4 regions of the Mesocryomonas fontinalis genome follow, and region 4 is predicted to be linked to each of the others. Evidence: predicted binding sites of a transcription regulator. Region 4 holds the regulator's gene; each other region holds the start of a gene.
What was found. The regulator LexA, encoded in region 4, represses DNA repair genes until DNA is damaged. The targets are predictions, from matches to a motif close to TGTTCNNNNTGTGTTCNG.
Positions count from the first base shown of each region.

Region 1 (2,203 bases), on a different contig from region 4:
TCCGCGGAAGCATCGTGCTTGCTCTCGACAAGAAGCCCTTGTCGACGTGCGATTGGTTGCCGCCATGCCGACCGACAGGCCCGCGGCCTCGGCCAGTCGGTCAGTTGCCGTGACAACGCGTCGATTACCTTCCCGACCCACCAGCACCAGCGGCACGTCAGCCGCGAGCGCGGCGTCGGGCGATTTCCGACGGAGCCGATCGGTCGGCCATCTTGGAAGGAACAGCGAGACGACCCTTGCCATCGCAAGCCTCCACTTCGAAATCGGCACTCTCGCCCGCACGGCATCGGATGAGTTCAAGAAGCCAGCGGCTGCGCCCGATGCCGGGTACGGGGAGAGCCGCCGACGGCATGGCGGAGACCCGCCAACGCGTGACCGACGCGGTCGGCTGGCCGAAGTCCGCGGCCTCCGTCTGTCGTCGCCATCGGCGGACGGCGAGCGCCAAAGTCCCCGATCCTTCGGCAGCAAGCTGCAGACGGCGCGATGCCGTCATCGAAAGCCGCGCGACCTCAGCCACCACCGCACCCAGCCCTCCGTGCCGCAGTCCGTCCTCAAAGCAGGCGAGCAAGGTCTTTTCGTCACCGGCCTCGACATAAATGACCCGCCCCGGAGCAAGGCCCGCCTGTGCGAAAGCCGGGGCGAACAGGTCTTGGCGCGTCACGCACCAAAGAATCTTGCCCTTCGTGCGCGCAGCGATGCCCGCAGCGAACAAAGCTGCGGCAGCGCCGTCCACCGCTCCGTTGCCGCCACCTGCCACCTCATGAAGAGCACCAAGGGCAAGCCCGCCACCGGGAAGTCGCTCGTCGATCTCGGCGACGCCGAAAGGAAGCGATTTCTTCGCCCGTGCAGCACCGCCTTCGAGGCGCTGAATGCGTTCTCGGAGTTCGTTGAGGACAGGAGATGCGTTCGAATTCGACATCTGGATATGAACAGACCTATCTTCCGTAAGCAGCACGTCCTGCGTATATGTTCCTGTTCTGTTCCGTATCTGTCGGAGAGTCAACGGGACTCACACGCCCGTCCACCGAGTCTGCCCCACCTGTGGATAGAGGACTACGCATCACCGAGGTCTGGAGCTTGGTACTGCCATGGCAAGAACCGAAAAGTCTTCCGATGGTCAGAACGAAGACGACGATGAGGCGGCGCCGATCTTGCAAAGGGACCTGCCTGACACGTCCACAGTCGGGTCGCGCACCCGACAACGAAAAATCATCCACGTCGACATGGACGCCTTCTACGCCTCCGTCGAGCAGAGGGACGACCCATCGCTGCGCGGCCGACCTGTTGCCGTTGGTGGATCTGCGGAGCGCGGCGTAGTCGCGGCCGCAAGTTACGAGGCACGTGTCTTTGGCGTCCGTTCGGCCATGCCTTCAGTCACGGCGAAGCGGCGGTGTCCGGAACTGGTGTTCGTCAAGCCGCGGTTCGAGGTCTACAAGGCGATCTCCGCCGAAATCCGGGCGGTCTTCGCCGAACACACAGACATCATCGAGCCGCTTTCACTGGACGAGGCCTATCTTGACGTAACGGAGAACAAGCAGGGCATGGCATCTGCCACCGAGATTGCCGAGGCGATCCGTCGACGCATCCGCGAGGTCACGGGCCTGACCGCCTCGGCCGGAGTGTCCTACAACAAATTTTTGGCAAAGCTGGCCTCCGACCATCGCAAGCCCGACGGGCTGTTCGTGGTGACGCCGGCGATGGGCGAGTCCTTCGTCGGGGACTTGCCCGTTGGCCGCTTCCATGGCATCGGCCCAGCAACTGCGAAAAAAATGGAAGTGCTCGGTATCCAGAAGGGACGCGACCTCAAAGCGCAGCCGCTGGCCTTCCTGCAGGAGCGCTTCGGCAAGATCGGCCCCTACTACTTCGGCATCTCACGCGGAATCGACGAGCGTCCAGTGCGAGCCAATCGCATCCGCAAGTCGGTAGGCGCCGAGAACACGTTCGACCGGGATCTGTACGACAAGGATGCGATGCGGGATGCGCTTCAACCAATCATCGACAAGGTTTGGCGGCACTGCGAGGCCACGGGGACGCGCGGCCGAACCGTTATGCTGAAGGTCAAGTATGCAGACTTCCGGCAGATCACGCGGCGCCTTTCTGCGACCGCGGCTGTTGCAGACCATGCGGATCTGAAAGGCAGGGCAATCCGGCTGCTTGACGAGCTTTCTCCGGATCCGCGTGGTGTCAGGCTGCTTGGCGTGAC
Region 1 covers NZ_JBUZWG020000010.1:54,131-56,333, reverse strand. Annotated here, with positions in the region: gene ACZL02_RS21100 (ImuA family protein) at 158-919, opposite strand; gene dinB (DNA polymerase IV) at 1,224-2,203, shown strand, end outside.
Region 1: dinB (DNA polymerase IV) is a predicted target of LexA. The motif match lies at 968-985, and genes of this name have one in related genera.

Region 2 (2,203 bases), on a different contig from region 4:
AGGAGGCGTACTTCCTTCTGGATCAGGCCGGCTTCCTGGCGCATCCGGGCATCGCGCAGGATCGCCTGCACCACCTGGATCGACAGCATCAGCAGCGAGGGCGAGACGATCACCACCCGCGCCCGGTGCGCCTTCTGGACGATGTCGGGAAAATGCTCGTGCAGTTCGCCGAAAATCGACTCCGAGGGCACGAACAGGAAGGCGGTGTCCTGCGTTTCGCCGGGGATCAGGTACTTCTCCGAGATCGCCTTCACGTGCACGTCCATGTCGCGGCGCAGGCGCTGGGCCGAGAACAGGCGGTGCGCCTCGTCTTCCGCCTCGCGAAAGGCCGACCAGGCTTCCATTGGAAACTTCGCGTCGATGGCGAGCGAGGGCGCGCCGTTCGGCATCGAGATCAGGCAGTCCGGCCGCTTGCCGTTGGACAGCGTCGCCTGGAAGGTGAAGGCGCCGAGCGGCAGGCCGTCGGCGACGATCGCCTCCATCCGCCCCTGGCCGAAGGCGCCGCGGGTCTGCTTGTTGCTGAGGATGTCCTGCAGCCGCACCACCTCCCCGGCAAGGTCCGAGATCCGCCCTTGCGCCCGGTCGATCATCGCCAGCCGCTCGGCCAGCGCCGAGAGGCTCTCCTTGGTCTCCTTGGTGGTGTCGAGGATCGACTGGCCGACCCGGTTCGACATGCCGTCGAGCCTTTCTGCGAGGGTTCGCGCCATGTCGGCCTGCCGCTCGCCGAAGATCTCCGCCATGGTCTGCATCCGCCCGGTGACCTCGGCCTGCGAGCGCAGGATGGAGTCGAGCCGGTCGGAGGAATCAAGCGACAAGGCCTCCATCTCGCGCCGCAGCTGGCTGCGGCCGGCAAGGAGCATCAGGACGGCGAGCGACAGGACGAGGCAGAGCCCGGCAAGCGACGCCGTGCCGACGCCGACCACATGGCCGGACAGGACGAGCAGCGGTGCATCGAAGGCGTCGAGGACGGAGGTCATGCCTCAGCTGTAGCGCGGAAGGCGCGGATTGAGAAGATCAAAACAAGAACGCACTGGCCGGAAGGCAAGCGGCGGGGCGTTGCGGCCCGGTGCCTGCGGCGCGCCGGATTGACCGTAACGCCGGCAGGCATTACGTCAGCGCGATGACGATCAAGCCCCTCATCATCCTGCCCGATCCGGTCCTGCGCCAGGTCTCCCGCCCGGTCGAGACCGTCGATGCCGCGCTGCGCGCGCTCGCCGACGACATGCTGGAGACGATGTACGATGCGCCCGGCATCGGCCTCGCCGCGATCCAGATCGGCGAGCCCTTGCGCATGCTGACCATCGATCTGTCCGGCGAGGACGAGGAAAAAGCGCCGCGGGTGTTCCTGAATCCCGAGATCCTGTCCTCGTCAGACGAGCGGTCGACCTACGAGGAAGGCTGCCTGTCGATCCCCGAATACTATGCCGAGGTCGAGCGGCCGGCGACGGTCGTGGTTCGCTATCTCGGCCTCGACGGCAAGCTGCACGAGGAGGAGGCGAGCGGCCTTCTTGCAACATGCTTGCAGCACGAACTCGACCACCTCAACGGCGTGCTGTTCATCGACCACATCTCCAAGCTGAAGCGCGAGATGGTGGTGAAGAAGTTTACGAAGTTGGCGCGGCGGGGGTAGCGTTCCCTCGGGATGACGAGCCTTTGAGGCCTGCGCGGCACCAGCGCCACCAGTTCACCCGTCGTCGACAAACCCGGAGACCACCCCATCATGCCGCTGACTGTCGTCTTCATGGGCACGCCGGTCTTTTCGGTGCCGACGCTCACCGCCCTGTCGGACGCCGGGCATCGGATTGCCGCCGTCTACACTCAGCCGCCGCGTGCCGCCGGGCGCCGGGGGCTGACGCTGACGCCGTCGCCGGTGCAGGTCGAGGCCGAGCGGCTGGGGCTGCCGGTGCGATCGCCGCTGTCGCTGAAGGATCCGGCGGAGATCGCCGCGCTGAAGGACCTGAACGCCGACATCGCGGTCGTCGTCGCCTACGGCCTGCTGCTGCCGCAGGCGGCGCTCGACGCTCCGAAGCGTGGCTGCCTCAACGGCCACGCCTCGCTGCTGCCGCGCTGGCGCGGGGCCGCGCCGATCCAGCGGGCGATCGAGGCGGGCGACCGGGCGACCGGCATGATGGTGATGCGGATGGAGGCTGGGCTCGATACCGGCCCGGTGGCGATCACCGAGGAGATCACGATCGGCGACACC
Region 2 covers NZ_JBUZWG020000007.1:268,451-270,653, reverse strand. Annotated here, with positions in the region: gene ACZL02_RS18170 (DNA recombination protein RmuC) at 1-977, opposite strand, end outside; gene def (peptide deformylase) at 1,121-1,630, shown strand; gene fmt (methionyl-tRNA formyltransferase) at 1,721-2,203, shown strand, end outside.
Region 2: ACZL02_RS18170 (DNA recombination protein RmuC) is a predicted target of LexA. The motif match lies at 1,011-1,028, and genes of this name have one in related genera.

Region 3 (2,203 bases), on a different contig from region 4:
ACGGCCGGCAGCACAGAGCTTTCGCGAGGGAAAAGGCAGCTTCGGAAAGATCAAACGCACCTCGGACCTGTCACCGTCAACGCGCTTCGGGGAAGGCGACCGACGGAACCAGGCCGCGCCGATCCCCCGATGACGCCGGGTCTAACAAGCCGATAAAACATTAAATAACAACACATCTCGCTGGGGTGAGCCTGACCATCACGTGATCCCCGCCATTCTGCTGCCGGCTGTTGTGGGGCGGTCACAGCGATGGAGGGGAGAGGCGGCAGGCCGTTGCGCCCATTGCCTCCAACGCGAAAGCGCCCGGTTCGAGATCGAACCGGGCGCCCGTCGAAAGAAGGGTTTTTCAGCCCTCAGAGCTGGAGCTGATTAAAGCCGGCACTGGTGGGCACGGCCGTCATTACCGATGAAGGTGTTCAAGCGGGCGTCATAGGTGCGGTAGCGTGCCGCGCAGGCATCGACCCGGTTGTAGCCGCCGCGATAGACCGGCGCCGGGCGGTAGGCGCGGTTCACCGGGCCCTCGTTGACGATATAGCCACCCCGGCCGTAGTAGCCGTTGTCGTAGGCCCTCGGTGCAGCAAGCGCGCCGCCGATGAGAGCGCCAACACCAAGGCCAACTGCGCCTGCAGCCAGAGCGTCACCGTGCCCGCGGTGATGATAGCGGCGACCACCATCATAGCCGCGGTAGTAGCGGCGCCCGCCATCGTAGTAGCCGCGATGGCCGCCATCGTAATAGCCCCGGTGGTGGCGGTAGTAGCCGTCCGCCGATGCGGTGGTCGCCGTTGCAAGAGTGCCGGTCACCAGCATCGCGACCGTGCCGAGCGCTGCGAAGAAAGTCTTCATGGCTTGCCTCAAAATTGGGATGGCGGACAAAACCGCAATGAAAGCTAGATGGAGTTGAATGCGCGCGATGGCGCCAAGGTTCCGCCGAGACCTCAGGCGCCGCTCGTGCGACCGGCCTGAGCCTTAATCGCTATCGATCTCGCAAATGCGGGGCTCGCACGCAGAAGTCACTGGCACGAACGAAGCGGGAACGCTACATCCCTGCAATGGCCGCACCGACCCTCATGCAAAAACTCGCCATCCTCAGCGACGCCGCGAAATACGACGCGTCCTGCGCCTCGAGCGGCACCACCAAGCGTGACAGCGCCAAGTCCGGCGGCATCGGCTCGACCGAGGGGCACGGCATCTGCCACGCCTACGCTCCGGACGGCCGCTGCATCTCGTTGCTCAAGATCCTGATGACGAACTTCTGCGTCTATGACTGCATCTACTGCGTCAACCGCTCGTCCTCGAACGTCGCCCGCGCCCGCTTCAGCGTCGACGAGGTGGTGAAGCTGACGATGGAGTTCTACAAGCGCAACTACATCGAGGGCCTGTTCCTCTCCTCCGGTATCATCAAGAACTCCGACCACACGATGGAGCAGATGGTGGAGATCGCCCGCAAGCTGCGGATGGTCGAGAACTTCGCCGGCTACATCCACCTCAAGACCATTCCGGACGCCGCGCCGCATCTGATCGAGCAGGCCGGGCTGTTCGCCGACCGCCTGTCGATCAACATCGAGCTGCCGACCGATCTCTCGCTGTCGGCGCTGGCGCCGGAGAAGGACGCGCGCGACATCCGCCGCTCGATGGGGCACCTGCGCGCCAAGATCGAGGAGCACAAGGGCGAGAAGAAGGACCGGGCCAAGCCGAAGAAGTTCTCGCCTTCCGGCCAGTCGACGCAGATGATCATCGGCGCCGACGCCTCCGACGACAACGACGTCCTGTCGCGCTCGGAGAATCTCTACGGCTCCTACCAGCTGAAGCGCGTCTACTACTCCGCCTTCTCGCCGATCCCCGACGCCTCCAGCCGCCTGCCGCTGTCGCGCCCGCCGCTGGTGCGCGAGCACCGTCTCTACCAGGCCGACTGGCTGATGCGCTTCTACGGCTTCGGTCGCGACGAGATCGTGTCGGGCGGCGAGGGCGGCATGCTGGATCTCGCCATCGATCCGAAGCTCGCCTGGGCGCTGAAGCACCGCGCGCGCTTCCCCGTCGACGTCAACCGCGCCGACCGCGAGATGTTGCTGCGGGTGCCCGGCCTCGGGACCAAGGCGGTGGCGCGCATCCTGACGACCCGGCGGCATCGCACGCTGCGGCTCGACGACGTCGCCAAGCTCTGTCAGTCGATCACCAAGGCGCGGCCGTTCATCGAGGCGCTGGA
Region 3 covers NZ_JBUZWG020000007.1:79,211-81,413, reverse strand. Annotated here, with positions in the region: gene ACZL02_RS17360 (autotransporter assembly complex protein TamA) at 1-54, opposite strand, end outside; gene ACZL02_RS17355 (BA14K family protein) at 370-843, opposite strand; gene ACZL02_RS17350 (putative DNA modification/repair radical SAM protein) at 1,050-2,203, shown strand, end outside.
Region 3: ACZL02_RS17350 (putative DNA modification/repair radical SAM protein) is a predicted target of LexA. The motif match lies at 1,019-1,036, and genes of this name have one in related genera.

Region 4 (2,203 bases):
CCATGGCCGGGCGTTCGCGCTCCCCTCATCGGCCTGCCGGCCACTTCTCCCCGGAGGGGCGAAGAAGGCGGCTTTGGCGTGGCGGCAGGGGCGCTGCCCGCGCCAGATACCGAGGGGGGCGATTGGCGTCTTCTCCCCTCGGGGGAGAAGGTCGCGGCAGCGGGATGAGGGGCGGCACCGGCGGAGGGCGCAGAGGATGCTGCCGCGGGCGGGCGTTCGCGCTCCCCTTATCGGCCTGCCGGCCACTTCTCCCCGGAGGGGCGAAGAAGGCGGCTTTGGCGTGGCGGCAGGGACGCTGCCGGCGCTCGATACTGAGAGGGGCGGTTGGCTTCTTCTCCCCTGCGGAGAGAAGGTCGCGGCAGCGGGATGAGGGGGCGGCGGCGGAGGAGGGCGCGGTGGATGTTGCGATGGGCGGGCGTTCGCGGCCCCCTCATCGGCCTGCCGGCCACTTCTCCCCGGAGGGGCGAAGGAGGCGGCTTTCGCGTCGCGGCAGGAGCGCTGCTGGCGCTTGATACTGTGGGGGCGATTGGCGCCTTCTCCCCTGCGGGGAGAAGGTCGCGGCAGCGGGATGAGGGGGCGGCACAGGCGGAGGGCGTGGTGGATGCTGCCATGGGCGGGCGTTCGCGCCCCCCTCATCGGCCTGCCGGCCACTTCTCCCCGGAGGGGCGAAGGAGGCGGCTTTGGCGTGGCGGCTTGCGCGCTGCCAGCGCTCGATACTGAGAGGGGCGGTTGGCGTCTTCTCCCCTGCGGGGAGAAGGTCGCGGCAGCGGGATGAGGGGGCGGCGCGGGGATTGCGGGCGGGTGCCCTGCAACGCGGCTGGAGAGCCTGCGCCGGCCTTGTCAGTACTTGCGGATCAGGCCGACGAGCTTGCCCTGGACCTTGATGCGATCGGAGCCGAAGCTGCGGGTCTCGTAGGCGGGGTTGGCGGCCTCGAGCGAGATGGTGTCGCCGCGGCGGCGGAAGCGCTTGAGGGTTGCCTCCTCGTCGTCGACCAGCGCCACGACGATCTCGCCGCCTTGCGCGGTATCGCCCCGGCGGATGACGACGGTGTCGCCGTCGAGGATGCCGGCCTCGATCATCGAATCGCCCTTCACCTCCAGCGCGTAATGCTCGCCGCCGCCGAGCATGTCCGGCGGCACGAAGATCTGGCTGCCGCTCTGCTGGATCGCCGAGATCGGCACACCGGCGGCGATGCGGCCCATCAGCGGGATTCCGACCGGTTCGCTGTCGTTGGCGGCCGGGCGAATGCGCTTGGGCAAGGGGTCGACGGACGTCTCGGAGCTGGGCTCGCGGCGGGCCGTGGCCGGCTCGGCGTCGACGCTCTTCGCCTTGGCCGGCGCGACCGAATCCGGCAGCTTCAGGACTTCCAGCGCCCTGGCCCGGTTTGGCAGCCGGCGGATGAAACCGCGCTCTTCCAGCGCCGTGATCAGCCGGTGGATGCCGGATTTCGAGCGCAGATCCAGCGCATCCTTCATCTCGTCGAAGGACGGCGGCACGCCCAATTCCTGCAATCTCCCATGGATGAACATCAGGAGATCGTGCTGCTTGCGCGTCAGCATTTCCGGCGATCCTTGTTAAAACAAAACCTGAACAAAGCTATCTGTTCTAGTTGTGTTCTGCAAGGGCCGGAAGCTTAGTCGAGCGCGATGTAGCGGCAGGAATCGCCGGATTTGGCCGGCGGCGCATGGGGTTCGCGCAGGAGCAGCACATCGGCGCGGGCATAGACCGACAGCAGCGACGAATCCTGGCGCCCGAAAGGCGTGACGATCGGCACCACCGCCTGCGATTCGCCGAGCGTCGCCCGGATGAAGTCGGCGCGCTGGTCGTTCGCCGGCATGTCGGTGCCGAGGATCGCCTCGCGGTAGAGCGGGCTCGCCGGGGCGCCGCTGAGGGCGTGGACCAGCGGCTTCAGGAACAGCGTGGCGGCAACCATCGAGGAGGCGGGGTTGCCGGGGAGGCCGATCAGCCGGGTGCGGCCGATGCGGCCGGCCATCAGCGGCTTGCCCGGCCGCATCGCGACCTTCCAGAAGTCGAGCGCGACGCCGCGGGCGGCGAACACCTTGCCGACGAGGTCGTGGTCGCCGACCGAGGCGCCGCCGATAGTGACGAAGATGTCGACGGCGTCCGTCACGGCGCGGTCGAGCAAGCCGCCGATGACGGCCTCGTCGTCTGGCGTAATGCCGTAGTCGAGCGCCTCGCCGC
Region 4 covers NZ_JBUZWG020000002.1:92,119-94,321, forward strand. Annotated here, with positions in the region: gene lexA (transcriptional repressor LexA) at 841-1,560, opposite strand; gene ACZL02_RS05610 (molybdopterin molybdotransferase MoeA) at 1,635-2,203, opposite strand, start outside.